DNA from 2 places in the Cytobacillus sp. FSL K6-0129 genome. Region 2 is predicted to be linked to the other one. Evidence: riboswitches for the same ligand, from Rfam matches in the RefSeq annotation. Region 2 holds a riboswitch; the other holds the start of a gene.
What was found. A riboswitch is a leader RNA that binds a small molecule or an ion and turns the genes downstream of it on or off. The one in region 2 is predicted to bind FMN.

Region 1: another riboswitch for FMN. It lies ahead of ribE (riboflavin synthase); the one in region 2 lies ahead of MHI57_RS06325 (ECF transporter S component).

Annotation. Positions count from the first base shown of each region.
Region 1 is NZ_JBBOXM010000001.1:1,074,700-1,078,136, forward strand. It holds partial or broken gene ribB (3,4-dihydroxy-2-butanone-4-phosphate synthase) at 36-626, opposite strand; gene ribE (riboflavin synthase) at 637-1,278, opposite strand; FMN riboswitch at 1,539-1,681, opposite strand; gene MHI57_RS05135 (hypothetical protein) at 2,116-2,538, shown strand; gene MHI57_RS05140 (YxiG family protein) at 2,652-3,116, opposite strand; gene MHI57_RS05145 (hypothetical protein) at 3,206-3,403, opposite strand.
Region 2 is NZ_JBBOXM010000001.1:1,312,070-1,315,506, forward strand. It holds gene MHI57_RS06320 (ferredoxin) at 1-178, shown strand, start outside; gene MHI57_RS06325 (ECF transporter S component) at 481-1,065, opposite strand; FMN riboswitch at 1,224-1,389, opposite strand; gene serA (phosphoglycerate dehydrogenase) at 1,652-3,226, shown strand; gene MHI57_RS06335 (histidinol-phosphatase) at 3,377-3,437, opposite strand, start outside.

The DNA of each region.
Region 1 (3,437 bases), 240 kb from region 2:
CCTAAATTAGATTAGTTTAATAATAATTGTGATTGCTTATAAGATATTAATTGTTCAATCGTAATCATCTTCAAATCATATTTTTCTGCTACTTTCTCTAACTCTGCTACTCTAGCCATTTCACCATTTTCTTTCATAATCTCGCATATAATCCCGACCGGACTTGCGGCAGCCAATTTTGCTAAATCTACTGCCGCTTCCGTATGGCCTGAACGCTCAAGGACGCCACCATCCTTCGCTATAAGGGGGAAAATATGACCTGGACGATTGAAGTCTGATGCTTGTGTTTTGTCGTCTAACATTTTTTCTACGGTTAAAAACCGTTCAAATGCACTTATACCAGTCGTTGTCTCTTTATAATCAATACTTACAGTAAAAGCAGTTTGATGGCTGTCTGTATTATTAGTTACCATCGGATGCAAGTCTAATTTTTTGGCGATTGACTGCTCAATCGGCACGCAAATAAGCCCTCTTCCCACTGTCGCCATAAAATTGATTGTTTCAGCTGAAGCATACTCGGCAACAGCGATAAAATCGCCCTCATTCTCACGATTCTCATCATCACAAACGATAATCACTTTTCCCATTTTCAAGTCAGCAATCGCTTCTTCAATTGAGTGACTCATATATTCCCTCCTAACTTAAGAATCCATTATTCTCTAATAACTGTTCGAAATTTCTTTCACGTTTCGATGTGTCTGAAAAGGCAAATACATATTTAGCAAATAAATCATATTCGATATTGACAGTATCATTTGGCTTTTTTTCACTAATCACCGTTTCTTCAGCTGTATGAGGAATTAACGCAATCGTAAAATAACCATCCCCTACCTCCATCACTGTTAATGAAGTGCCATCAATAGCAACAGATCCTTTAGGTAGAATTAGATGCTGATACTTCTCTGATAGTGAAATTGAAAGATAAATCGCATTTTCTTGTCTTTGTTTTTTTAAAATTTTTCTCGTTTCATCCACATGACCACTTACATAATGGCCGCCAAATCTTCCTCCTGCTAACATCGCTCTTTCTAAATTCACATTGCTTCCTACTTTTAAAGAGGAAAGCGATGTCGCATGAAAAGTTTCTGGCATCACATCTGCTGTAAAACTTCTTTGTTGGAATTCGGTCACTGTTAAACAAACACCGTTCACAGCGATGCTATCACCGATATGGATATCATCCATAATCTTTGTAGCATTTAACACTAATTGAATAGTAGATCCACGATGAATCGTTCTTTGTACAGTACCGATTTCTTCGATAATACCTGTAAACAGAATGATCAACCTCTCTGCATAAGATTTATTCGTTTAAGTAAAAGTTGAAATTTTCCGCTCGGGGCAAATACGCGGTATCGGGAGAGTTTGTTGAAAATTACAAAAAGAGTTGGACTCACACTTATCGTTATCCCATATCATCACCACCCTTTTTAAAATACTCATGAATAAATAAACCCGTATACGAATACGTATACGGGAAAAGTAATCATGGCCAAATAAACGTCAAAATCAACTGTTTTTGAACGTTTTTACACACACGCATCCTTCTCCCATCCAGACTATACTGTCGGCTTTGGAATTGCACCAAATCCACCGTTCTCATTCCTGAGCCCGGGTCACGGACTAAGAGGTCACCCTCATCACCGCCGGTTGGGAATTTCACCCTGCCCCGAAGGATATTCTATTAAATTGTTGATACTATAGAGAACAGACAGTATCTAATACTTTTAAAATAAATAAAGATTCCCCTGCTCTTATTACAGTATCTAAATATAGGATAAATGTAAATAAGTAATTAATCAATAGAAAGAGTGTTAAATAGGAGATTATACATAAAGAAAACTAAAATAAACCATCACCCTAACATTTGAGACAGAAAAAGGATAATAGTTATATATCTAATATTATATTTCAAAACCCTACCTCAATTTTTTCTTTACTCCTTAAAGTTGTCAATTCATCTATGTATGATATAAAATACAGTTAAATACAGTTAAATACATTATTTCTATTAAATTACATAGAAAAGAAGGTGTGTTTTTGTAAATAACTATTCATCAGGACATAAAGATAACATAAAAATTACAAAATCCAACTATAAAAGGAAGCCCATCTATGAATAGAAAATTAATTATTATTTTCATCTTTCCTTTAATTTTAGTGTCTTGGATGATTTATTCTTGTAAGCAACCAATTGTACTAAAAGGAAAGAGCTCCGATGGAAATTGGAGAGCGGAATATAGCCCTCATCATTCTCCTAACCCTAAAGGGATTTGGAAAGGAGAGGCAACTTGGTTAGGAGGGACCAATCTCCCTACTCTGAATTTTTTGGTATTTAAATCTGGAGAGGAAATGGTCACTTTATACGATAAGCCAAGTGATTTTCCTCAGGGAGATGTTATTGAATTTGTCAGTATTGGAGACGCCCCGTTATATGCTAATTACTCTTTACAAATTAAATGGACATACGAAAACAAGGAATTTGATGAGGAAATAAAACTAGAAAGAAAGAAACGCTTTTTCATCTTACCGTTTTAATATTATCATTTGCATAAAGCAAATAGCGCTATTAATATTGCTGACAGTATTTTTATCTAAAAATAGCTCCAATTCTTTCTATAATAAATTCATCACACTCAATAAAGTTTGCTTCATTCACAATATTTCAGTGTTCTACTATCTGCAAAAAGGTTTACAAACCGTTCATCATTGATTTGCACACTATTGGCTTCAATAAAAAATGAGTCTTTATTATTTACTTGAAAGTAAAAATTAGTTTTAGCATGTAATTTTTCGATTTCTTTCAAATCTGATTCTAAACTTTCAATTTTTATATGACCAAAACCATTCTTGTGATAACTAATTTCGCTTAATAAATTCGCATCAGTAAAACTACGGTCATTTAAGCGTATCGTTCCTACATTAGGCTCTTGATAAACAAAGAACGACATCACTTCCTTTATGAAGATGTAGGTTCTCTTAATTTGTTGTTTATGACAACTAAGTAATTTTAATGTAATGGATTCATTTAAATAATCAATCTGTAAATCATCTAAATCCCAGTATTCTGCTTTTTCGGCAAACAAAGTATTTATTCTATTTGGACCGCTAGACATCTGATCACCCCGTTTACTTTTTTCTATTACCTGTGGAAAGCACACAATCCACCGGCGATATTTCAGTCAACCATCTTCTTTTTGACAGTTTATTCCCCTTTGTTTTCGAGTATTTCAATATACCTTTCAAAATTGTCATTGAATCTTTGTTGTTCATAATGACCATCATTCCCTAAACTATTATCTAGTAAACTCTCAATCGCTCCAGCAATAGTACAGGATCCCAATATAAAGCAAATTCCAATAATCCAAGCAGCATTAAGTAAATCTTTCCTGTTTATGTTCATCATTTTTCTCCTATCCTTTAATTGTTGGACATCG
Region 2 (3,437 bases):
CATTTATGATTACGATGATGAGGGCATCGCATTTGTAACACTAGATGATAATGAAGGAATTGTTGAAATTCCCGATGTTCTTATAGAAGATATGATGGATGCATTTGAAGGCTGTCCAACTGACTCAATAAAAGTCGCAGACGATGCCTTTGATGGTGATCCGTTAAAATACGAATAGAACAAAAAGAAATCTAATGGTAAAAAAAGAAAACGAGTAAATCCTATTTTAGGGATTTGCTCGTTTTTTCTATGAGCTACAGGGAATCACATACTCGTATACTCATTCGAATAAAAATCGTTCCCTCCATCAATTATCCAGTTGGAATTAAAATAGTAGTTATCGAAGATTGCATATGAGTTCATTGGTGCTATTACGAATGATGTAATATGATGAATAAGAGTGACAATTCTACTTAAGCGGCATAAAATTATATATTAAAAGGCATCTAACTTTTCAAAGTTAGATGCCTCCTTTATAAATTAAGCAATCGTATTTAGCGATCTTTGTTTATTAATCCAATTACTCATCTTAGCAAATACAAGCATAAATACCGATGCCATTAAAATTCCTTTAATAAAGTTAAAAGGTAGAATAAACATGACTGCAGTTGAACGCATTTCTGGTCCTGACATAGCGGGCATATTTAAAAACATTGTATAGGCAGGTAAAAAGACGAAATAATTAAGCAAACTCATGGATACAGCCATTACACTTGTGCCAATGATTAATCCTATTGTCATACCTTTTTTGGATTTCATCTTTGTATAAACATAATAGGTTGGCAAAATAAATAATAAACCTGCTACAAAGTTCGCAATATGACCAACAGGTACACCAGTAGCACTTCCCGTCATAAAATAATCCAACACATTTTTAAACAATTCGACCAGTATTCCCGCAATCGGACCAAATATTAACGCAGCCACTAAAGCAGGGATATCACTAAAGTCAATCATCAAAAAGTTCGGAAACGGTGGTAATGGAAAGTTTAACAACATAAGAATATACGCGATACTACTCAACATACCGATTGCAACAAAAGCTTTGACATTTAACTTCTTCAATTTTCCTCTCTCCTTTTAGGCTATCTCTCCTATAGAAGAAAGGTTCAGCAAATAAGCGTCTTTGCATAACAAAACCCTCAAGTAAACTTGAGGGAGAATTGAACAAAGACATTCTTAATAAACGTTCTTGTAGTGTATACTTTGAACGTTAGCAGAACCTCCATCTTCTCCCATCCAGACTTTACTGTCGGCTTTGGATTCTCACCAAATCCTGCCCAATACAAACGCTTCGTGCTAATTGCACTCCACTTTTAGGCTCGCGGGCTTAAAGTATAAATACTTATCACCGCCGGTCGGGAATTTCACCCTGCCCCGAAGATAGACCATATTTATTTGACAACTTCATTATACTGAAAAATAATTCATTTGTGAAGCCTAAAATAGTAAATATCTCGAATTAAAAACATTCCTTTCATTATGCACATTTGTCTTCAGGAGATAAAATTTTCTTTCCACGAAGATCGTTTTATTTTACTACATTAAAGCGTTTCCATTTTAAACACAAACAATAAATCCAATTGACAGAATAATATTCGTCTTGTAAAATAATCAGATAATTAAGTAACCAACTTAGGAGGGTTCATACATGTATCAAATATTAGTGGCTGATGCCATTAGTGAAGAAGGCTTATACCCTTTACTTAACGACACAAATGCTGAAATTATTCAAAAGAAAACCGACGATCCCGAGGTTGATTTATCAACTATTGAGGCTTTGTTAGTACGGAGTGCCACGAAAGTAACGGATGAATTAATGGCGGAAATGCCAAAGTTAAAAATTATTGCAAGAGCAGGTGTGGGTGTCGATAATATTGATGTTCCAGCAGCAACTAAAAGAGGCATTATCGTCATAAATGCACCAGACGGAAACACAATTTCTACGGCAGAGCATACTTTTGCTATGATGGCCTCCCTTATGAGAAATATTCCTCAAGCACATAGCTCAGTTAAGAATTTGGAATGGAAAAGAAATCAGTATGTAGGTACTGAACTATTCGGTAAAAGTCTTGGTATTGTTGGTATGGGAAGAATCGGGAGTGAAATCGCCAAGCGAGCAAAAGTATTTGGTATGAGTGTGTTAGTATTCGATCCCTTTTTAACGAAAGAACGTGCAGCAAAACTCGGTGTAGAATCTAGTACATTAGATGAAATACTGCAAAGATCTGATATTATTACGGTTCATACTCCACTTACACCTGAAACAAGAGGGATTATCAATGAAGAGGCATTGAAAAAAACAAAAAAAGGCGTTCGCTTACTTAACTGTGCCCGTGGTGGTATCATTGATGAGCAAGATTTAGCTAAATATGTGGCTAATGGACATGTTGGAGGAGTTGCATTAGACGTATTTGAAACTGAACCACCTGGTGAACACCCACTTTTGAAATATGAAAATGTCATTGTAACGCCACATTTAGGTGCGTCAACAAAAGAAGCACAATTAAATGTAGCAACACAAGTCGCTCAAGAAGTTCGGACTTACTTTGAAGGAAATCCAGTATCTAATTCAATTAACTTACCAGCTATCTCCAAAGACATTTATGAAAAAATACAACCTTTTTACCAAATCTCTAAACAAATCGGAAATATTTTAACTCAATGTGTTAAAGAAGGGGTACATGAACTCTCTATTACTTACTCTGGTTCAGTGACAGATTTAGAAACTGCATACTTAACAAAAGCAATGCTGTCCGGTTTCTTCAAAGGTAGAATTGACGTTAACGTGAATGAAGTTAATGCATTACTCACTGCAAAAGAGCGTGGTATCACTGTTGGAGAAAAGATTTCCACCGATGCATTTGGCTATGACAACTGCATTTCTGTCACAGCAAAAGGAGAAGAAAATGCATTTACAGTTAGAGGAACCTTTATTGATCATTATGGGCCAAGAATTGTCTATTTAAACGGGTTTAATATTGACTTCTTACCAGAAGGTAACCTTCTTTATATTCAACATATGGACAGACCTGGTGTTATTGGCCACGTAGGTCAAGTCCTTGGCGATCACCATATTAATATTGCCACAATGCAAGTAGGTCGTAAACAAGCAGGTGGAGAAGCGATTATGGTGCTAGCTTTTGACAAACCACTAAGTGACAAAGAGCTTTCCTTATTGAACAACTTAGATGAGATTGTTTCTATTAATCCTATTATTTTATAATTCCTTTTTGTAGAGAGTGGCCCTCAGTCGACCACTCTTTTTTATATTTAGGATAAAAGTAAAAGTCATTCACAACACAAACAGATTCCAATTAGAACCTGTTCATTTTATGAATGACTTTTTTAAATTGAGCACTATTCATCATTATTTCTAGCCTAAAGGGTATTCTTTACGTTCACCTTTTGAAAAAGTCATGATGGATGAATATCCA